3 regions of the Clostridium neonatale genome follow, and region 2 is predicted to be linked to each of the others. Evidence: riboswitches for the same ligand, from Rfam matches in the RefSeq annotation. Region 2 holds a riboswitch; each other region holds the start of a gene.
The links. Region 2 has a riboswitch for lysine ahead of CNEONATNEC86_RS20760 (transporter substrate-binding domain-containing protein). Riboswitches for the same ligand answer to the same signal wherever they lie in the genome.
Positions count from the first base shown of each region.

Region 1: linked by a shared signal. The riboswitch ahead of CNEONATNEC86_RS00400 (Na+/H+ antiporter NhaC family protein) and the one ahead of CNEONATNEC86_RS20760 (transporter substrate-binding domain-containing protein) in region 2 are both predicted to bind lysine.
Region 3: linked by a shared signal. The riboswitch ahead of dapA (4-hydroxy-tetrahydrodipicolinate synthase) and the one ahead of CNEONATNEC86_RS20760 (transporter substrate-binding domain-containing protein) in region 2 are both predicted to bind lysine.

Region 1 covers NZ_UICR01000001.1:84,885-93,043, forward strand. The annotation lists gene CNEONATNEC86_RS00380 (MerR family transcriptional regulator) at 1-376, shown strand, start outside; gene CNEONATNEC86_RS00385 (aminopeptidase P family protein) at 500-1,750, shown strand; gene CNEONATNEC86_RS00390 (phasin family protein) at 1,829-2,149, shown strand; gene CNEONATNEC86_RS00395 (ABC1 kinase family protein) at 2,296-3,894, shown strand; lysine riboswitch at 3,970-4,143, shown strand; gene CNEONATNEC86_RS00400 (Na+/H+ antiporter NhaC family protein) at 4,323-6,050, shown strand; gene CNEONATNEC86_RS00405 (BlaI/MecI/CopY family transcriptional regulator) at 6,228-6,608, shown strand; gene CNEONATNEC86_RS00410 (M56 family metallopeptidase) at 6,609-8,159, shown strand, end outside.
Region 2 covers NZ_UICR01000003.1:564,539-572,697, reverse strand. The annotation lists gene CNEONATNEC86_RS20780 (hypothetical protein) at 30-311, shown strand; gene CNEONATNEC86_RS21880 (hypothetical protein) at 419-547, shown strand; gene CNEONATNEC86_RS20775 (DUF2000 domain-containing protein) at 698-1,120, shown strand; gene CNEONATNEC86_RS20770 (hypothetical protein) at 1,488-1,694, shown strand; gene CNEONATNEC86_RS20765 (zinc-ribbon domain-containing protein) at 1,957-2,109, shown strand; lysine riboswitch at 2,477-2,660, shown strand; gene CNEONATNEC86_RS20760 (transporter substrate-binding domain-containing protein) at 2,806-3,624, shown strand; gene CNEONATNEC86_RS20755 (amino acid ABC transporter permease) at 3,690-4,466, shown strand; gene CNEONATNEC86_RS20750 (amino acid ABC transporter ATP-binding protein) at 4,479-5,216, shown strand; gene CNEONATNEC86_RS20745 (MATE family efflux transporter) at 5,530-6,891, shown strand; gene CNEONATNEC86_RS20740 (hypothetical protein) at 7,065-7,523, shown strand; gene CNEONATNEC86_RS20735 (biliverdin-producing heme oxygenase) at 7,731-8,159, opposite strand, start outside.
Region 3 covers NZ_UICR01000003.1:465,098-473,256, forward strand. The annotation lists gene CNEONATNEC86_RS20265 (DUF1540 domain-containing protein) at 235-396, opposite strand; gene CNEONATNEC86_RS20270 (SulP family inorganic anion transporter) at 519-2,171, opposite strand; gene dapA (4-hydroxy-tetrahydrodipicolinate synthase) at 2,378-3,244, opposite strand; lysine riboswitch at 3,407-3,574, opposite strand; gene CNEONATNEC86_RS20280 (TSUP family transporter) at 3,659-4,429, opposite strand; gene CNEONATNEC86_RS20285 (HAD family hydrolase) at 4,656-5,372, shown strand; rRNA gene rrf (5S ribosomal RNA) at 5,408-5,524, opposite strand; rRNA gene CNEONATNEC86_RS20295 (23S ribosomal RNA) at 5,705-8,159, opposite strand, start outside.

The DNA of each region.
Region 1 (8,159 bases), on a different contig from region 2:
TATGTATGGCAAGGAAATTAGAAATAAATATGGAGAAGATGTAGTTGAAGCTTCAAATAATAAATTATTAAATATGAGCGAAGAAAATTTTAATGAAATGCAGAAGACTGAAGATGAAATGTTTGAATTATTGTCAAAAGTTATTAAAACAAAAGATTTAGAATGTGATGAAGCCCAAAAGGTATATGAAAAGCATAAGAAATGGCTAGAGTTTTCATGGCCATCATATTCAAAGGAAGCTTATGCTGGACTTGCAGAAATGTATATAGCTGATGAAAGATTTTCAAAATACTATAATGATAAACTAGGAGAAAATGCAGTAGAAGTATTACACGATATAATTGTAAGATATACTAAATATAAATTAATAATTTGATTTTCATAAAATATGGTGAGTAGTATAATAATAGTAGTATACTACTCATTTTATTTAAGACCAGCTATAAAAAGTCAATAACTTCTTTCTAAAAAGGATATAAGAAACTAAGGAGAATGCGCGATGAATAATAGTGTGTTTATTAAAAATAGAGAAAACTTAATTAATCAAATAGATGATGATTCAATATTAATAGCTTTTGCAGGTCATGCGCCTAAGAAGACAGGCGATGAACTATATCAGTTTACTCAAAATAGAAATTTTTATTACTTAACTGGTATAGTAGAGCCACATCATATAGTTGTGTTATCTAAAATAAAAGGAAAAGTAACAGAAAAGTTATTTTTAAAGGAAATAAACTTGGATGAAGAAATGTGGAATGGAAAAACATTAAGAGATACAGAAGGAAAAGATATTTCGGGAATTAAAGAAGTAGTCTATATGAATGACTTTTATTCATATTTGAATTCACAAATTAAAGGTACAGAGCAAATTAATTTATACTTAGATTTAGATAAGGAAAATATAGAAGAAGATGATTCGGAAGCATTAAAATTTTCAAAAGAAATGAGAAATAAATATCCTCAAATAGTTATAAAGAATTTTTCAAATAAAATTATTCCTTTAAGAATGATAAAAAGTGATGAAGAAATAAATGAAATGAAAAAAGCAATTGAAATAACTATAAGAGGAGTTAAATCTCTTATGAATAATGCTAAGCCTGGTCTTAAAGAATATGAGCTTGAAGCTTATTTTGATTTTGAATGTAAAAGAAGTGGAGCAAAAGATTTTGCATTTTCAACTATAGCAGCAGCTGGAAAAAATGCTACTATACTTCATTATGTATCTAATGATAGTGAGATAAAGGAAAATGATTTAATATTATTTGATTTAGGGGCACAATGGAATTTATACAATGCAGATATTACGAGGACATTCCCTGCAAATGGTAAGTTTACTGACAGGCAAAGAGAAGTTTATGAAGCAGTTTTAAGAGTGAACAAAGCTGTAATAGAAAAAATAAAGCCAGGGGTTGTTTATAAAGAATTAAATGCATGGTCTAAAGATTTAATTGCAGAAGAGTGTATTAAGCTTGGAATAATTAAAGAAAAAGAAGAAGTAAGCAAATATTATTGGCATAGCATTGGACATAATTTAGGATTAGACACTCATGATTTAGAACCTCAAGGAAGAGAATTTGTATTTGAAAAAGGAATGGTATTTACAGTTGAACCTGGAATTTATATTTCAGAAGAAGGGATTGGAATTAGAATAGAAGATGATGTTTTAGTAACTGAAGATGGATGTGAAGTTTTAACTAAGGACATGATAAAAGAAGTAAAAGACATAGAAGAATTTATGAAGAATAGATAATCTTTAAAAATTTGAATATAAATAATTATAAACCAGAATAATATATTTAAGTTATATTGTAGTTAGGAGATGATTTATATGTTAGAAGAAATGAAAAAATTATGTCTGGCAGCTGTTGGTGCAGCAGCAATTACCTATGATAAAACAATTGATATTATAAATGATTTGGTTGAAAAAGGAAAAATAACAGTAGAGGAAGGAAAAGAATTATCAGAAGAACTAAAGAAAAATATTACTACTAAGGCAGAAGTAGCAAAAAATAAAGCAATTGATATGAAGCCATTAACAAAAGATAGCGTTCAAGATGTCTTGGAAAATTTAAACTTAGCTACTAAAAGTGATATAGAGAGCTTAAAAATTAGAATTAATGAACTTGAAGAAAAAATTAATAATAAGTAAAAGAGAAACAGAAGGTGTAAGTTTTATATGAATTTTACATCTTCTGTTTATATAAAATTAGTATATACTTTTTAAAAGTGAAGATTTTAATTAATAATTTATATGTTGCCTTTGAATGGGTTATTATTTGAAAGAGGATATTATTTATGAAAGAAAAGCCATCAAGTAGATTTAGAGAAATAATAATGGTATTTGCTAAATATGGATTTGGATATATTTTCGATAGAAAAGATGAAGAACAAAAAAAATCTCCTGCTAATTTAAGAAAAGCTTTTGAAGATTTAGGTCCAACATTTATTAAGATAGGTCAAATATTAAGCACCAGACCAGATTTATTGCCAAAAGAATACATAGATGAGTTAGTTAAGTTACAAGATTCAGCGATAGTGGAAAATTTTGACGATATGAAGTTAGTTTTTGAAAAATCACTGAACACAACTATAGATGAAAGTTTTCAATATCTTAATAGGGCTCCAATAGCATCAGCATCTATAGCACAAGTATATGAAGGAATATTAAAAGATGGCAGAGAGGTCGTTTTAAAAATTCAAAGGCCTAAAATATATGAAAAAATAATAAAAGATATTGCTATTCTGATGAAGATATTGAAGATTGCTGAAGGAAGAATAAATATACCTATAATTGATCCTATAGAAGCGCTGGAAGAAATAAAATTCACAACAATTCAAGAACTTGATTTTATATCAGAAGCTGGTAATATAGAGAAATTTAGCGAGTTAAATAAAAATACTGCACCTATTTATGCACCTTATGTAGTTAGAGAGTTGTTAAGTGATAAGGTTTTAGTATTAGAAAATATTGATGGTATAAAAATAAATGATATAAAAGAGCTTGAGCAGAATGGATATGATATAAATGATATTGCTGATAAATTGACATTAGCATTCTGTAAACATATATTTGAAGATGGCTTTTTTCATGGAGATCCACATCCCGGAAATTTATTGATTTCAGAAGGGAAAATATGTTTTATAGATTTTGGCATAGTAGGACAACTAAGTGATAACATGAAAAAATGGCTTAATATAGCTACTCATGATAAAGAAAAACTGGTTAACTGCATTTTAGCAATAGCTATAAAGAAAGGAAAGGTCAATAAAGTAGATATATACGATTCAGTTTCATATATTTTCGATGTTTATTTAGAAACATCTATAAAAAATATAAAAATATCAGAACTTGTTCAAGAAATATGGAATATTACAAGGGAAAATAATATACAGTTACCTAGAGAATTGGTTTCCTTGACAAGGAGCTTAATTTTGTTAGAAGGAGTAATTGCTTATCTTGACCCAGATCGAGAAATAGTAAATGTAATTGCTAATTTTATGAAATCAAATAATAGAACTACGATTTTAAGATGTTTAGAGAAAGAAGAATTAATAATTTCACTATATTGTTTTACAAGAGATTCTATGAAAATTCCTACAAAGACTGTAGAGGTTTTGAATAAATTATCAGATGGAAAGCTTACACTAGATATACGAATTAATGAGATAGATGAAATAATTAAGCAAGCTAATAAAATGGTAAATAGATTAACAGAAGGTGTTGTTATTGCTGCGTTAATATTATCTTCATCATTAATTATCAGTAATGATGTTAAGCCTTTATATAGAGGAATATCAATAATAGGGATTGGTGGATACGCAATTGCTTTTATGTTAGCTATAAAAGTTCTAATATCTATGAGCAGAGCAAATGAATGTCGAAAGAAGAAATAAAACTAACAATAAAATCAAAAAATATTGAAATAAAATTAAAAATAAGGTATTCTATATCATATAAAAGTGAATAAAGTAAGAGATAGAGGCGCAATATTTAATAGTAATATTATGGAGCTAAGCACTTTGAAGTAATATGAAAGGAAATATTGCCGAAGTCTATAACTAATGCTTTAAGGTTATAGAGCTGGGGTTGCATAGAATATATGCAAAACTGTCACAAGTACTTTGTGGTGAGCTATCATTCGTGGTTATGTAAAACATATTATGTTTTTAAAGACCTTGGGTGTTATCTCAAGGTCTTATTTTTTTGATTAAGAATTTATTTTAAATTTAGAAAATAAATTTCTTAGAGCCATAATTGTATTTTATAAGTTAATTACTTAATTTCTATCTTTAAATTTATCACAATAAAGATTAGGAGGATCATTAACATGAAAAATTCAAGAAGCTACCGTGTGTTTTTATTGACATTAATTATGTTAATAATGGCATCGACAGCAGTTTTTGCAGCTGACGTTGCAGAGGTTAATGCAGAAAAATTTGGACTTTGGACTATACTTCCACCAATTATAGCAATCGCATTAGCATTTATAACAAAAAATGTTGTAATATCACTATTTATAGGAACTCTATCAGGATGTTTTTTATTACAGATTATAGGAAGTAATCCATTTATGGCTATTATTCAAGCATTTTTAGATTTTGTACAAAGAGCATTAAACTCATTAGCAGATCCATGGAATGCAGGTATTGTTCTTCAAGTTATGGTAATTGGAGGAGTTATAAGCTTAGTCAGTAAAATGGGCGGAGCAAAAGCAATTGCAGAGTCTCTTGCTAAAAAGGCAAAAACTCCAAGAAGTGCTCAATTAATAACATGGTTCTTGGGAGTATTGGTATTCTTTGATGATTATGCAAATTCATTAATTGTCGGACCAATAATGAAGCCGGTAGCAGATAAGATGAAAATTTCAAGAGAAAGATTATCTTTTATAATTGATGCTACAGCAGCACCAATTGCAGGAATTATGATTGTATCTACATGGATTGGGTTAGAAGTTGGATTAATAAAAGATGGTTTCACATTAATAGGTCAGGAAGTAGATGCATTTGGAGTATTTTTAAGTACGATTCCATATAGATTCTATAACATATTAATTTTAATTTTTGTTGTTGCTACATCACTTTTATTAAGAGATTTTGGTCCCATGAGAAAAGCGGAAATAAATGCAAGAAAAGGATACATATCAGATGCAAGTAAAGAAATTACTCTTGATAAAGATGTAGAAGATGAAATGGCACCTAAAGAAGGTGTTAAACTAAGCGTATGGAATGCAATTATTCCAATTGGAGCGTTAATGATATCAGCTCTGATAAGTTTTTATTATAGTGGATATACTGCAATTATGGGTGGTGAAGATGTTGTACTTCAAAATTTAATGACAACATCACCAGCTTCATTTACAGCTATAAGAGAAGCTTTTAGTGCATCAGATGCATCGGTAGCATTATTCCAATCAGCATTATTTGCATCTATTGTTGCCATATTTATGGCTGTATGTAAAAAAATATTTACATTCTCAGAAGCAGTAGAAGTCTGGATAGATGGAATGAAAGGATTAATCATAACAGGAGTTATATTAATACTTGCATGGTCATTAAGTTCAGTGATAAAAGAGTTAGGAACTGCAGCATATTTAGTTAAATTGCTTTCAAGTTCAATACCTCAATTTTTATTACCAAGTATAATATTCATTTTAGGAGCAGTTATATCATTTGCAACAGGTACAGCATATGGGACTATGGGAATATTAATGCCACTTGCGATCCCTCTTTCATACTCAATATCGCCTGAAATGGGATACGTTATAGTAGGTACGAGTGCTGTTTTAACTGGAGCTATTTTTGGGGATCACTGTTCTCCAATTTCAGATACGACAATTATGTCATCAATGGGAGCAGGATGTGATCATATTAGTCATGTTAGAACTCAAATGCCATATGCGTTATCTGTAGCAGCAATTACAATACTATTTGGATATATTCCAGTAGGATTAGGACTTTCTATATGGCTTGTATTACCATTAGCAACAGCTGCGATATTTGCACTAGTTTATTTCGTAGGTAAGCCAGTTGATAATGTAGAAGTGATTTAAGAATAAGCTATAAATTATATTAAAAACTACCACAGAATGATTTAAAAAGTTATTCTGTGGTAGTTTTTTTACTTAAATATTAATTAAAAAAGATAAGAATAACATATTGACATTTATAGGCTACAGGTGTAACCTATAAGCAGGGTTACACCTGTAGCTTAGAAAGGAAGTGCGGAATTGGAAAAAGAGTACTCTATAAGTGAATCAGAATGGGAAGTTATGAAAGTGTTATGGAAAAATCCTAATAGTACAATGAGTTTTATAGTAGAGCAATTAGAAGGAAGAGGCTGGAGTTATTCAACTATAAAAACATTGGTTAAGAGACTGACGGATAAAGAATTTGTAGTAGCAGATAAGAGTCAAGGGAAAAATTTTTTATATAAATGTGCAGTAAAAGAACAAGAATGTAAAATTAATGAAACTAAAAATTTTTTAGCAAAAGTATTTGATAATTCGTTATCTATGTTTGTATCTACATTAGTAAAAGAAAGTAATTTATCCAAAAAGGAAGAAGAAGAATTAATGAATATAATAAATAAAATGGAAGAAGATGATTAGATGTTTATGCTATTAAATATAGCGATTATTACTACAATAATGACAGCTTGCATTTTATTAATAAAAACTATATTTAAGCATAAAATGTCAGCTAAAGCCCATTATTATATATGGTTAATTTTAATTGCTAGGCTGATTCTAATACCTATTATGCCAGATTTTATAGGGAATATTAATAGAATAGAAAATCAAGCTAGTCATATTGAAGGCATAGAAAATATTAAATCTAATTCTAATACAACAAATATAATAATAAATTCAAAGAATATAGGAAAGATTTCAATCGTAAAAAAGGACATAGTAGCAAACAGTAAAAAGATTATAGTGATAATATGGAAAATAGGTTTTACCATTATGATGGGTTATATTATTTTTATATTAAACTATTTTTATATTAAATTTGGAAGAATTCCAATATGTGAAGATAAAAAGATTCAAGATATTTTAGAAAAGTGTAAGCAACGAGTTGGAATAAAGTGCTCAGTAAATATAAAAATATATGATGGAAATTCAATGATTACAGGTGTAATATCACCAACTATATTTTTAAATAAAGGTTATGATGAGAAAGAGTTGGAGAAAGTTTTAATCCACGAATTGTATCACCTAAAAAATAAAGATACAATGATTAATTTATTTGCATTAATATTTTTAAGTATTAATTGGTATAATCCAATAGTTTGGATTGGATTTTTTACATTTAAAAGAGATACAGAGATATTATGTGATGAGCGGGTAATTAATTTAATAAAAGATAAAAAAGAATATGCAACATTACTTATGAAATCAATAAATAATGAATACCACTTTAATTCCATAAGCTTATGCATTCAAAGTGGAAAGAGTGAAATTAAAGAAAGGATTGTTTTTATGTCAAATTCTAAAAAGATCAGAAAATTATATAAAGTTTTAATAATGACAACTGTTTTGATTAGCTGTGGAGGAAGTATGATTGTGCCAAGGGTTCAAGCATCTACTATAGAAAATAAATCATCTGTTTTAATTAATGAAGATAAATCTTTAGAAGACTACTATAATATAGTTAGTAATTTTACAAATTCAATTAAGTTTAACAAAGATAATCAAACATTATCATTTACAGTTCCAAAGACAAAGCCAGAAGGATATAAATGGTTTGTTCATATTGATGGACACGAACAAAGAAAGGATGGTCCAGTAACTTTTCATATATTTGAAGATGAAAGTTATAATTATGAGTGGAAAGACGGAAAATCATATTCATATACTTTCAAAGAATATCCATTAATACAAAGTAGTTTTGAAGTTGGACTATTAAAAAGTGATAATTCAGGAGAAATTAAAGGAGATACTATAGTAAGCATAGATAAGGAAGGAAGAACAGTTCAAAATAAAGCAGCTGTATCTGAGGCTGTTTATGGGCTTGTAGGAACAATAGCATATAATTCACAAAACAAAAATATGAATTTTACACTACCAGAAAAAATTCCAGAAGGATATAAATGGTTCATTCATATAAGTGGACATGAACAAAGGAAGGATGGCCCTGTGGTTTTCCATGCATTTGAAGAT
Region 2 (8,159 bases):
TTAGACAGGTTCGATAGAGAACGTCATGCTTGGATAGAGATATACAATATATAAATTATAAAGAAAAAAATCTGCGGAAAAAAGATGCAGAAACTGAAAATATGAAAGAAAATCATATGTATAAAAACAATGATGAAAATAATATAGAAGTTAATAATAAAAGTAATAGATATGTTAATAATGAAAGCAATATACAAATTAATGAATACGAAGAAGTAAATTTATTGCAGCAACAAAAACACAATAATAAAAATAGTATCCCAGAAATAAATGATGCTTTGAGTAAAGATCGCTTAGTAGTCCGGAACTAGCAGCAAATAATGTAGTAGTACCCCTAATTAAAAGAAGCAAAAGAAAATCTTTAAAAAAGAAAAAACATACTAAAGGTGAGGATTACAATTGGACTCTTGAAAGTAATATGGAAGCTTTGGCAGCAGAAAATTTGGATGAAGACAGTGAAACTGCATGCATAGATGAAGATATAAATGATGACTGCATAGAGGGATTAAGACCTGGTGAAGCAGTTATTCCAAAGGACATGAACTGATGGCAGTTTGGAATTTTGAATAGTGAACTTTGATGAAATATAATATGTCAATATCATACAAGAAAAATTTAATAATTTGTGATATTTTAAAACCGTATAAAAGAGTAAAGAACAAAATAAAATAATTAAAAAAATAAAGGAGAAAAAATAATGACAAATCAGGATACAAAATGCGTTATAGTAATAAATGAAGAACTTCCTCTAGGAATTATTGCAAATACCTGTACAATACTTGGGATTACATTAGGAAAACATGTACCTGAACTAGTTGGAGAAGATGCAGTTGATTCTTCAGAAAAAAGTCATTTGGGCATTATCACAATTCCAGTTCCTATACTAAAGGCAAACAAGGAATTACTTAGAGCACTGAGAGAAGAGTTATATACTGATAATTATAAAGATGTTATTACTGTTGATTTTTCAGATGTTGCACAAAGCTGCAATGTTTATAGTGAATATTTGCAAAAAGCCTCAATGACGCCTGAATTAGAACACTCATATTTTGGGCTTGCTATCTGTGGCCATAAGAAAAAAGTCAATAAGCTAACAGGCAGCATGCCATTGTTACGATGATTGTATAAAATATAATACTATAATAATCGTAGGTATCAAAAAGACTTAATTCTATGTCAACATCAGAATATAGAAAATATATACAAAAAATAAATCATGTATAGAGTCTTTTGGTAAAGAAATTCTTGCATTTACTGTATTTATTTCTAAAGAGACATTTCCAGTTTAAAGTGCAGAAAGTGTAGTTTTAGGAAAACTTACATTTACCTCTGATATATAATAATTATTATCAGGTATAAGTATTTTAGCTACATCATTACCTTGTTTTTTTTATGTTTCAATTGCCTCATTAGCTTTATCTTCAGTAAATATTATATTTTCTTTTTTAGCTCTATCATTTCCTGTAGTTATTTGAATTGGAATTTGTGTGACGGAGCTGTCATTCTTTTCACTTACAACAGGTATGCTAGTTTGTTCATATTTTGAAGTATTGGATTTATGTTTTGATGAAGAAGAGCTAAAACTAATTGTAGCTTTTTTATTAAATCTTCCTGTAATAGCTTGGAATTTTTATTCATTAAAGTATCCAATTAATCTAATAAATGAATTTGCATCAGCATTAACTAATTTATAATTTTCATCTGTTCCTATTAGTTTATCATTGTCAGAATCAGAATTGGAAGATCTATACCATTCAAAGTGTATGGCGTCATTTAGGGTAATATCTCTATCAATTGTAAAAAATAATAAAAAAAGGTTGCAATTAAATAAATAATATGTTATTATAAATGAGTAGCAAATTTGCTAACAAAAAAAGTTTCATTTAGGTAAATAGTTTCTCGAGAATTAGAGATTATTATATCAATTTAGAATCTTTAATTTTAGGAGGAATATTTATGACAGATAAGACAATAACATGCAGAGATTGCGGAAGTGAATTCATATTTTCAGTAGGAGAACAAGAATTCTATAAAGAAAAAGGATTCGAAAATGAGCCTACAAGATGTCCATCTTGTAGAAGAGCTAAAAAAGAACAAAATAGAAGATAATTTTAGATTGTTATAGGTTGTAGTTTAGGCTACAACCTTTTTTGATATTCTATTATAATAAAAATGAATAATATATTAATTAAAAACCTCACTTATTAGCGATACGGAGAACTGTATCATAAGTGACAGACCAAAACTTGCTTTTTGTGGGGGGGAACTTATATAGCAGTGAAAGTAAATGTGAAATTTGCTGAAATTATATAATTAAAAATTAACAGAGAATCGTATTAAAAAGAATTAATTTATAAGTATAAATCTATAAACGAATTTTAATTTTTAATATTAATAAAAAAATTTTAAAAAGATTGACAAAAGCTAAATATATAGTTATCATTATGTCATAAAATTAAATATATGCCTCACTTTACTGTGAGGTAGAGGCGCAGAATCCAACAGTCTTTAGCAGAGCTAGAGAGAGCAATGAAGCTATGGAGAAGGGGATTTTGCCGAAGTTTGCAATATATCTCAGTGTTGCTTGCTGGGTCTGTAGTTAAGAGCTGCAGGACTGTCTTAATAAACTCCCCAGTTTATTAAGTTGTGCTATCTCAATTAGAAAGATGAGGGGATATTATATGAAATTTAAGCTAGGCCATATAGTAGTAGTTTTTATAAATTCATATAATATTATCTAAAATATTGAAGATAGTACCAGCCCTTTGGGTTGGTTTTTTTATTATAAAAAAGGAGAGGGTAAATATGAAAAAAAGATTATCAGCACTAATTTTAGCTGTGGTAACAGCAACAATGACATTAACAGGATGTGGGACAAAGGCTTCATCAGAAAATGTGTTTAGAGTAGGGATGGAAGCAGGATATGCACCTTTCAATTGGACTCAGCTGGATGATTCAAATGGTGCAGTAAAAATAGAAGGAAGTTCGGAATATGCTGGCGGATATGACGTAGAAATAGCAAAGAAAATAGCTGATTCATTAGGAAAAGAATTAGTTATAGTTAAAACTGAATGGGATGGATTAGTACCATCATTAACATCGGGAAAAATAGATGCTATTATTGCAGGTATGTCTCCAACAGAAGAACGTAAGGAAACAATAGATTTTTCAGATGTTTATTATAAGTCAGACCTAGTAATGCTAGTAAAAAATGGTGGAGCATATGATAATGCAACGACACTAAATGATTTTTCAGGAGCTAAAATAACAGCTCAATTAAATACTTTCCACTATTCAGTAATAGATCAAATACCATCAGTTAATAAACAACCAGCTATGGATAATTTCCCAGCTATGAGAGTTGCTTTAGAAAGCGGAGTTATAGATGGTTATGTCACAGAAAGACCAGAAGCCTTAAGTGCTCAAATGGCAAATGACAACTTTAAAATGATAGAATTTAAAGATGGTTTTGTTACATCAGAAGAAGATACAGCTATAGCAGTTGGTGTACAAAAGGGAAGTGAATTAAAAGATAAGATAAATGAAATTTTAAAAGGAATATCAGAAGAAGAAAGATTAGAAATAATGGATACGGCTATTAAAAATCAACCAGCGGCTCAATAGCTCAGGGTATAGATTATTATAAAAAGCCTAAATCCTATAATTAAATATTTTAAGGAGAGTTTTTTATGAGTCTAGAATGGATAATTAAGATACTGCAAAATAACTGGCCAATGCTTTTACGTGGGGCTGGAATGACATTATTAATTTCTATAATAGGAACATTAGTGGGAACGCTTATAGGTCTTATAGTGGGAGTTATAAGGACAATTCCTATTCCAGAAAAAGGAACTAAAAGAGTATTTCTAAAAATAATTAACTCAATTTTATCGATTTATATAGAGTTTTTCCGTGGAACTCCTATGATAGTGCAAGCTATGGTTATTTATTATGGATCTGCGGCAGCTTTTGGAATAGACATAGATAGAGTTTTAGCAGGACTATTTATAGTATCAGTAAATACAGGTGCATATATGTCTGAAATAGTAAGAGGTGGTATTGTTTCAATAGATAAGGGACAATTTGAAGCAGCGCAAGCAATAGGAATGAATCATTTTCAGACTATGATAAATGTAGTATTACCACAAGTTGTTAGAAATATTTTACCAGCAACAGGTAATGAGTTCGTAATAAATATAAAAGATACATCTGTATTAAATGTTATATCTGTATCAGAACTATATTTCCAAACTAAGACTATATCAGGAAATAATTTCAGATATTTTGAATCGTTCTTTATATCATGTATAATCTATTTCATTATGACATTTACAGTTACAAGAATATTAAGAGCAATAGAAAAGAAACTAGATGGACCAGAAAATTATATTATTGCAGGAAATCAAATGCAAGTTGAAACACCAGAAGATATAGCTAAAAAAGTTAATGGTAATGTGGTAGCTTAAGGAGGAATCGAAATGGAAAAAATAATTGAAATTAAACACTTAAGTAAATCCTTTGGAGACCATAAGGTTTTAAAAGATATAGATTTTTCAGTTAATAAGGGAGAAGTTGTTTGTATTATAGGATCTTCAGGATCTGGAAAATCAACATTATTAAGATGTGTAAATCTTTTAGAAAAACCAACAGGCGGGGAAATTATATATAATGGTGAAAATATATTAGATGATAAACATGATATATATAAATATAGAACTAAATTAGGAATGGTATTTCAGCAATTTAATTTATTTAACAACCACAATGTTTTAAGTAACTGTGTAGTTGGACAAATGAAGGTCTTAGGAAGAAGTAGAGAAGAAGCTGAAAAAGTTGCTATGAAGTATTTAGAGATTGTAGGTATGAGTAATTATATAAATGCTAAGCCAAAACAATTATCTGGTGGACAAAAACAAAGGGTAGCAATAGCAAGAGCATTATCTATGGAACCTGATGTAATATTATTTGATGAGCCAACATCTGCTTTAGATCCTGAAATGGTTGGAGAAGTATTAAAGGTAATGAAGGAACTTGCAGAAAGCGGACTTACTATGCTAGTTGTAACTCATGAAATGGAATTTGCAAGAGAAGTATCAGATAGAGTTGTATTTATGAATAATGGTATTATCGAAGAAGAAGGAGATCCAGAAGAGATTTTCAATAATCCTAAAAAAGAAAGAACAAGAGAATTCTTAAAACGTACTTTAAAAAACTAGGTTTATGCCTAGTTTTTTTGTATATAAACAATAGATTAAATGATGTTGAACATCAAAATTATTCTCTTACTGATGGATTTGCGCCTCATGGAGTCTAGCCTGTACTATTACAAAGGCATGGATTGATGAAGAGAAAAATTATATTTATATTTTTAGAAACAATGTTACAGTAAAATTGGTGATTTATACAAAAATATGTAACATTGTTTTTATATGTTCAAAATATATTGAATATAGATAGTATATAATATAAAGTTATAATTAAATTAGAAATTATATGGGGTTTAAATAAGCATAAATTGGAGGAAGATTGATGCACAAAGAAGTAGTAAAAAATATGACATCTGGTAATCCAACTAAATTAATTATTAGTTTTGCAATACCGCTACTATTGGGAAACATATTTCAGCAGCTTTATAATATGGTTGATACAGTTATTGTTGGAAGATTTATTGGAGTTAATGCATTAGCCGCTGTTGGTTCAACAGGTTCTATAAACTTCTTAGTATTAGGGTTTGTTTTAGGACTTACTCAAGGATTATCAATATTAGTGGCACAATATTATGGGGCAGATAATTATAAGAAAATTCGTAAATCCATAACAATGTCAGTATACCTATATGCCATAGTAGGAATTATAATAACTGTTATAAGTGTAATGTACTCCAGAGAGTTATTGGAGATATTAAGGACTCCAGATAATATTATTAACGATGCTGATTCTTATATTAGAATTATTTTTGCAGGAATAATGGTAAATATTGCTTTTAATTTTCTTTCAGGAATACTTAGAGCATTTGGTGATGGAAAAACACCATTGTATTCATTATTTATATCTTCAATAATTAACATAGTTTTAGATATTTATTTTATAGTAGTTTTAAAGATGGGGGTTAATGGGGCTGCGTATGCAACTGTGATTGCTCAACTTATTTCTTCTATATTCTGTTACTATAAAATTCATAAAATAAAAGAGATAAGAATACATAAAGAGGATTGGAAATTTAATGGATCACTATTTAAAAAGTCATTTATATTAGGAATACCTGTAGCACTTATGAATTCTGTTACGGCAGTAGGAGTCATGGTACTTCAAGTTGTTGTTAATGGATATGGTGCAGTTTATGTTGCGGGATATTCAGCAGGATCAAGGGTTATAGTTATTTTAGAGCAGGTAGGAAATACGTTTGGTTTTGCAATAGCAACATATGCTGGTCAGAATTTAGGGGCAAATAAGATTGATAGAATAAGGGAAGGCGTTAGAAATACAAATGTTATTTTAGGGGTAATAAACATTGCATTAGGAGTTTTAGTTGTATTATTTGGTAAAGAGCTATTAGCTTTAATTGTATCTGGTGGTGAAACAGAAGTTATTTCAATAGGATATCAGTATTTAGTTGTAACTTCACTTTTATTGTGGGTTTTAGGGTTATTATTTGTTTACCGTTCAACTCTTCAGGCCATAGGTGATACATTTATTCCAATGATATCTGGAATTGTAGAATTTGTAGCGAGAATTGGGGCAGTAATTATTCTATCATCTTTACTTGGATTTCTTGCTATACCAGCAGCAGAAGTTGCTGCATGGATTATGGCTACAATTATTTTAATGATTACATATTATTATAGAATCAGAAAATTTGAAGAAAATTATAAAAGTAAAGAGAGTTCTTAGGAACATATCGTTTCACCATAAAATTTACTTAAATAATAAATTGATACCAGTTTATTAAGTTCAATTTAATAATTTAATGAAGGATTGTGAGTAATATTGAACATAAAATAAGAACTAAATTTATAACAAATAATATTATAGAATAGGGAATGCTTTTAGGAGGTAGCTTTATAGTGGATTATAATTATTCTGATTATAATGAAGGAAATATAGATTTTGAGAGCATTACAGAATATGATAAAGAAGAATTATACTTATTAAACATTCAGCATTCAGCTGATATAATCATTATTTTATCAGATATTTTATCATATGTCTCAACTATTGAGAGCATCGAGTTAATTTATAATAAATATGATAAGAACACCAAAAGGGTACCTAATCCAGATATCCCAGCGGTTCAATCCATACAATTATTAATGTTAGCAAGAGTAGCATACACAGCAATTAGCTTTATAAGGTATCAACATTTATATGAAAGAAAGATTAATGGAGAGTTTGATTTTTCTCTTGAACCAAACGTAAATGCAAATATATCAAATATATTGAGAACCTTAGGAACATATTATGCATTAATAGCAGCTATAGGTATATACAATAGAGATATTAGTCAACCTATTATTGGAATATAGCATATTTGTGAATATATAAATATAAGAATATAAGAATATAGGAATATAAATATATATAAATACAAAAATATAGGAATTTATATATAAGATCGGGAGTATGTTAGCATTAATTAATCTAGTAATACCAACTTAAAACGGGATATTAAATTATACTATATAAGAAAATTCAATATCCCATCTAAATAGCATACCTTTAATTAATAAATGTTATTTTAATTTTGCTTCTAACTCATTGGATATTGCAATATTATAAATATAAGCATTAGATATTTCATTCATAAAATCTACTTTCATATCATCTGGTAGATTAATTTCCCCTAGCATATTATGGTATTTCATAACATATTCTTTGATGTCATTTATATCAGGAAATTGATAATAATTTAATCCTTCTTCGGGTATTTTATAGTTTTTAGTTAATATAGAAAGAAAAGTTCTTCCGCCAAATAAATCTGCTAAGAATCTTGTATACGCATATGGAATTATGAGTTCAGGTTTATATTTAGATATTTCTTCTATTCTTGCAACACATGCTTCTGTTGATGATAATGGCTTAAGGAAATTTAATCCATCTTTTAATAAAAAATCTAAATCTTTTCTCATGCGCTCAGAACGATATAATTCTTTTGTAACAAA
Region 3 (8,159 bases), 99 kb from region 2:
TATATTTCTCCTGTTATATATAACTATATTAACTATGACCTTTAAATATTTTACCATAAATATAAGTGACAACTAAAATTTATATTTTGCTATTCAATCTTACTCAGCCAATTGCATGCAGACCAAGTTTCTACCAAGCATAGTGGATATAAACATAATATAATTTTCTAAAAGAAAAAAATATCTCAAGCTATGTATTTTAGCTTGAGATATTTTTATTAGCTCTAATTTCTATTAGAATTTTAATTCAAATGAATCACAATCTGTACATGCTTTTTGTGTTGGATCAGATTCATGTGTACCTACTTGAATTACTTCTAGGGTACAATAATCCTTTTGTTGTGCATGGTGCTTACAATTGTTTACTGTGCATTTAATACATTCATTTACTGACATTAAAATCACTCCTTCTGACAACTTAGTCAGTAATATTATCTGCACTATCAAAAAAAATATACTTGTCTTATTTATTGATAATTAATATCATTTACTTTTTTGATTTACTTCTATTTATTTAACTAAGCTATTAATTTTTGCACATATTCATACGCATCTACTATAGCTTTAGTTTTGGTTTCATATATATTTTCTTCGCCCAACCTATCTGTAAAGCCCATTCTTTTCAAAACTCTAACCGGCTGTTCATTTACATGTGTAAGATATAGTTTTATATTCAGTTTTGAACATTGGGCAAGCAACTTATTTATAGCATCTACTGCTGATGCATCTATAGCATGAGTATGTCTCATATCTAAAATCAATACTTCCATTGATTGATTTAATTCTTTAGTTTTATGTATAAAGTCCTGAACAACACCAAAAAATATTGGTCCATTTACTTGATAAATATTTATTTTCCCTGCTGCATCTTCAAGCATTTCTGTTATATCGCCCTCGAATACTTTTTCATATACTAAATCTCTTATCTCTGTTGTATCTGTAACTCTCTTCATAAATAGCGCCATTGTCATTATCATTCCAAAACCAATAGCAACAACTAAATCAAAGATTACTGTACATCCAAACGTAACTAATAGAACTATTATATCACTCTTAGGTGCACGTAACAGTTCTTTAAATATTCTCCAACCACTCATATTGTAAGCAACTACTATTAATATTGCTGAAAGTGTTGTCATTGGTATCATTTTTGCAAGAGGCATTAGTAATAACATTGTAAATAGTAACGTTATTGCATGAACCATGCCTGATATTGGACTTTTACCACCAGATTTTATATTTGCAGCTGTTCTAGCTATTGCTCCTGTCGCTGGTATTCCTCCAAATAATCCTGAAGTAATATTGGCAATCCCTTGCGCTACTAATTCCATATTTGAATCATGTGTATCATCTATCATTTCATCAGCCACAACTGCTGATAATAATGATTCTAATGCCCCTAATATTGCAATTGTTATTGCTGGTGCAAATAGTTTATTTATAGTAGCTATACTGAATGAAGGTAATGCTGGAATTGGTATAGCCGATGATATTTCAGTAAATCTGCTACCTATTGTATCTACTGGCAAATGTAAAACTTGTACTAAAAGGGTAGATACTATAAGGGCAATCATTGATCCTGGTATTACCTTATTTACCTTTGGCCAAAGTGCAATTATTATTATACAACCTATTCCAATTGCTAATGAATATATATTTAATGTATTCATATTTGCAAAATAGCTTTCCCATTTTGGAATAAATTCTGCTGGTACATTATCTATTTGTAATCCTAGCAAATCTTTAAGCTGGCCTGAGAAAAGTGTAACGGCTATGCCAGCAGTAAATCCAACTGTTATAGTTTTAGGTACATACCTAATAAGAGAACCAAATCTTAATAAACCCATAATAACTAATATAATTCCTGCCATAATTACAGCTGTAATTAATCCGTCTAATCCATGTTCTGCAATTATTGAATATATTATAGTAACAAATGCAGCTGTTGGACCTCCAATTTGAACTTTACTTCCCCCAAGAAAAGAAATTAGAAATCCAGCAAAAATTGCTGTTATAAGACCTTTTTCTGGTGAAACACCAGATGATATAGCAAGTGCTATTGATAGTGGTAATGCTATAACAGCCACAATAATTCCCGCTATTATATCTTTTGCCACCTGATTCTTAGTGATCTCTTTGTTTTTGAACATTGTAAAGAGTTTTGGCATCATTGTTTTATCACATCCTTTAAATTTGTACCCTATAATATTACTCTTTTTTACATAGTCAGTCAAAAAATTGCTTCAAAGTAATGTTTATCATTCTAATATCTATTAAAATCTACAACGTTTTCTCACAAAATCTCTTAATAATTTAATAAAAACTGATGTTATTAAATTATTTAATAATATCAGTTTCATATATAGTTCATATTTTATTATTTGCTTAATATTATATTCAATTCTTCTTTCAATTCATCACTTATTGCTGTTAATGGTAATCTAACTTCATCAGACTCAATTAATCCTTTTTTCTTTAAACAAAACTTAATAGGAGAAGGATTCGGCTCTTTAAATAAAAGGGGAATAAATTCATATAGTTCTTTCCATACTTTTAACGCATCCACATGGTTATTAGATTTTACAAGATTATATACTTTTATAAAATCAGCAGTTCTTAAATGTGCAGATGCCATTATTCCCCCATGACCTCCAAGTAAGAGTGTATTATAAAATAATCCATCATCTCCAGTTAATATGGAAAAATCTTTTGGTGGGTTTAAAAGTAAATCTGTAGTTTGCTTCAAGTTAGCACAACAGTCCTTTATTCCAATTATATTATTTAAATCAGCTAGCTTATATATTGTTTCATTTTCTATATTTACACCTGTTCTATATGGAATATTGTATACAACTATATCTAATCTTGTAGCTTCAGATAAGCTTTTAAAATGCTCAAATATTCCTTTTTGACTCGGTTTTGAATAGTAAGGTGTAACAGAAAGTATCCCATCAATATCATATCTTTCTATTGTCTTCACTTTCTTTACTAATTCACTAGTATTATTACCTCCAAGTCCAATATATATAGGAACTCTTTTATTATTTACTTCAATTGTTTTCTCTACTATTTCCTCATACTCACATGATGATAATGTTGGTGATTCTCCTGTTGTTGCAAGAGGCATAAACCCATTTACTCCTTGATCTATATAATGATTAATCATATTTTCATATGATTTAACATCTAACTTTCCATCTTTAAATGGCGTTACTAATGGTACAATTACACCTTGAATCTTCATTTTTTAATACACTCCTTTTAATTTTGTAATTAAATAGGAAAACCCGTCTGATATAAAACCAGACGGGTAGAGTTAATCACTAAAGCTAAGACGAAACTATTTTTGAAATCTTTTGAAATATTCATATATGAATAAATGTAATTATAATAAATAGTTTCATCAAACCTCTGTAGCTCTCCACTTTCGTGACAGTTATACATATATTCTATGTATACCCAGAAACAAATCTTTGCATAATTTCTTCCTTCGGCCATAGCACCTTTCCTAAATTAATCATAGCTTGCCAGCTCATAATAAGTACTTATTGCTTACAGCACCTCTACCTTAGGCTTTTCCTAATTAAATTACTAATAATTATAGCACTATATTAATAATATGTAAATATTTTTTAATTTATCTAAATAATTATAAAATTTATAAATCAAAAAATCCTAAAAGAACTTTTATAAATAACATTCCTACCACTAATAAAATAATTGGTTTAATGAATTTCGCTCCATTTTTAACTGCTAAATGAGCTCCTATATAATTTCCTGCTACTGAACATACTGCTGCTGGTATTCCTATGGCAAATGACACTTTAGAGCCTAATATGTAGGCTATTAAAGCTCCTATATTAGATGCAAGGTTAACTACCTTAGCATTTCCTGATGCCGTAATTAAATTAAATCCTAATAATGAGGTGAAAGCTAGTACTAAAAATGTTCCTGTACCTGGTCCAAAAAAGCCATCATAGCCTCCTATTATAAATCCAATTATTAAAGACATAAAATACATATCTTTTTTTTTAATTTCTTTTTCTTCTTCTACTGAACCGAAACTTCTATTAAATAATAAAAATACTGCTACAATTGGCAATATGATCATTAAACAATAATGTAAGTACTTTTCATCTAATATCAAAACTAATTTTGCTCCAAGCCAAGATCCTATTATTGCACCAATAGCTGATAATATAGCTAGTTTTAATTTTATATTTCCACTTTTGAAAAATTTACTAGTCGCTACAGCAGTTCCTATACTATTAGCAAATTTATTAGTTCCATAAGCCACATATATAGGCACACCAGCAAAAATATATGCTGGAAGTGATATTAATCCACCACCGCCAGCAACTGCATCAACAAATCCTGCTAAAAATACTAGTGGGCACACTATAATTAGCATTGTTATATATGATTCCATATAATTCCCCCTATTTATGTCCAATGCTTATATTTTAGATATATTCTGATTTCATGTCAAATAATATATAACAATTTCATATGTGAATATTTCCAAAAAGTATTCTTAAACAAGGATTTATCAACTTATATATAGAATAATTTATATGTTATCTTTATTTTTATTATAAAGATTTATATTATATAAATTTATAGTGCAATCTATAACAAGAAAGAAGGATTTATTCATGTATACTAATTATATATTTGACCTTTATGGAACATTGGTAGATATACATACTAATAAAAAATCTAAAATTCTTTGGAGTAAACTTTCATTGTTTTATTCATTTAATGGTGCTATATATTCTTCTGATGAATTAAAAGCATCATATCTTAATAAATTTAAAGAAAAACAGAAATCTTTATCTCATACTAAATATCCAGATTTCCCATTAGAAAATATATTTAAAATTCTTTATGAAGAAAAAGAAGTTAAACCATCTGAAGATTTAGTTAAATCAACAGCACATCTGTTTAGAACTCTTTCAATAAAATATTTAAAACTTTATAATGGGGTAATAGAACTATTAGAATTACTAAAAAGAAAAGAAAAAAATATTTATCTATTATCAAATGCTCAACAAGTATTCACTCTGTATGAAATGAGAATTTTAGATATAGAAAAATATTTTGATAAAATCTATTTTTCATCTGATTATTATATTTGCAAACCTGATTCAAAATTTTTTGAGCAATTAATTAGTGACCTTAATTTAGATATAAAAAAATCTATAATGATTGGAAATGATCCTATTTGTGATATAAAAGGTGCTCAGTCAGTTGGATTAGATACATTATATATACATTCAAATTTATCTCCTGAAATAAAGCACGAATTTAATCCTACATATAAAGTTATGAATGGAGATGTTAATCAAATATCATCGCTTATTATAAACTAAAAAGAGATAGTTATTTCTAACTATCTCTTAAACTTACCTAGCAACGTCCTACTCTCCCACACAGTCTCCCATGCAGTACCATCGGCGCTATAGACCTTAACTTTCCTGTTCGGAATGGGAAGGAGTGTTACCTCTATGCCATCATCACTAGATGCATAAATTTCCGAAATCTTTGATTTCGTTGAAATTTAGCACTCCTCAGCTTCAGCTGATGGAGTTTCCTTTAAAAGAAACTAATTTCAAAGTCAAAATCCTGATTTCACAAATCTTTTTTTGAAAGAATCATGTTCTTTCAAAATTGCACATAGTACCTAATGTATTACAACTTAATATTGGTCAAGCCCTCGACCTATTAGTATCAGTCAGCTAAATACGTTACCGCACTTACACCTCTGACCTATCAACCTTGTAGTCTTCAAGGGGTCTTACTAGCTTATGCTATGGGAAATCTCATCTTGAGGTGGGCTTCACACTTAGATGCTTTCAGCGTTTATCCCTTCCCGACTTAGCTACCCAGCAATGCTTCTGGCGAAACAACTGGTACACCATAGGTCAGTCCATCCCGGTCCTCTCGTACTAAGGACAGCTCCTCTCAAATTTCCTACGCCCGCGACGGATAGGGACCGAACTGTCTCACGACGTTCTGAACCCAGCTCGCGTGCCGCTTTAATGGGCGAACAGCCCAACCCTTGGGACCTACTTCAGCCCCAGGATGCGACGAGCCGACATCGAGGTGCCAAACCTCCCCGTCGATGTGAACTCTTGGGGGAGATCAGCCTGTTATCCCCGAGGTAGCTTTTATCCGTTGAGCGATGGCCCTCCCACGAGGTACCACCGGATCACTAAGCCCGACTTTCGTCCCTGCTCGACTTGTAGGTCTCGCAGTCAGGCTCCCTTCTGCCTTTACACTCTTCGAACGATTTCCGACCGTTCTGAGGGAACCTTTGGGCGCCTCCGTTACATTTTAGGAGGCGACCGCCCCAGTCAAACTGCCCACCTAACAATGTCCTGTCACCAGTTTCATGGCATCCAGTTAGAATTTCAATACTATCAGGGTGGTATCCCAACAACGACTCCATCAAGGCTGACGCCCTGATTTCCCAGTCTCCCACCTATCCTGTACAGACAATACCGAAATTCAATGCTAAGCTACAGTAAAGCTCTACGGGGTCTTTCCGTCCAATCGCGGGTAGCGAGCATCTTCACTCGCACTACAACTTCGCCGGATTTGCAGTTGAGACAGTGCACAAGTCATTACGCCATTCGTGCGGGTCAGAACTTACCTGACAAGGAATTTCGCTACCTTAGGACCGTTATAGTTACGGCCGCCGTTTACTGGGGCTTAAGTTCACACCTTCGCTTGCGCTAAGTGTTCCCCTTAACCTTCCAGCACCGGGCAGGCGTCAGCCCCTATACATCAGCTTACGCTTTAGCAGAGACCTGTGTTTTTGTTAAACAGTTGCTTGTGCCTATTCTCTGCGGCCTACTTTCGTAGGCACCCCTTCTCCCGAAGTTACGGGGTCAATTTGCCTAGTTCCTTAACTGCAATTCTTCCGTCGGCCTTAGGATTCTCTCCTCATCTACCTGTGTCGGTTTGCGGTACGGGCACTACTTCTCTCCCTAGATGCTTTTCTTGGAAGCATGGAATCAGATACTTCGGTTCCGTAGAACCTTCCCTATAACGCCTCAGAATTGTTAGAGCGGATTTGCCTACTCTAACTCCCTAAACGCTTCGACTAGCATCCAATAGCTAGCACATCCTATCCTTCTCCGTCACACCCTCGGTAATAACGATGATAGTGGTATTGGAATATCAACCAATTGTCCATCGACTACGCCTTTCGGCCTCGCCTTAGGTCCCGACTAACCCTGGGAAGACAAACTTTACCCAGGAAACCTTAGATATTCGGCCTGTAGGATTCTCGCCTACATCTCGCTACTAATGCCAACATTCTCACTTGTAATCAGTCCACCGCTCCTTACGGTACGACTTCAGCCCGATTACAACGCTCCTCTACCGCTCACACTAAGTGTGAACCCGTAGCTTCGGTGGTAAGTTTGAGCCCCGGACATTTTCGGCGCAGGATCTCTTGACTAGTGAGCTATTACGCACTCTTTTAATGAATGGCTGCTTCTAAGCCAACATCCTAGTTGTCTTAGAAATCCCACATCCTTTTCCACTTAACTTACACTTTGGGACCTTAGCTGACGATCTGGGCTGTTTCCCTTTTGACCATGGAACTTATCTTTCATAGTCTGACTGCCGACCTGATAGTATATGGCATTCGGAGTTTGATAAGGTTCGGTAAGCGCTATGCCCCCTAGCCCATTCAGTGCTCTACCTCCACTACTCACATTTGTCGACGCTAGCCCTAAAGCTATTTCGAGGAGAACCAGCTATATCCGAGTTCGATTGGAATTTCTCCGCTATCCACAGCTCATCCCATGCTTTTTCAACAGCAACGTGGTTCGGTCCTCCACGAGGTTTTACCCTCGCTTCAACCTGGCCATGGATAGGTCACCCGGTTTCGGGTCTACAGCATGCAACTAGTCGCCCTATTAAGACTTGGTTTCCCTTCGGCTCCGTACCTTAAGTACTTAACCTCGCTACATACCGTAACTCGTTGGCTCGTTCTACAAAAAGCACATCATCACACACATAAGGTGCTTTGATCGGTTGTAGGCACATGGTTTCAGGTTCTATTTCACTCCCCTCCCGGGGTTCTTTTCACCTTTCCCTCACGGTACTGCTTCACTATCGGTCATCAGGTAGTATTTAGCCTTGGG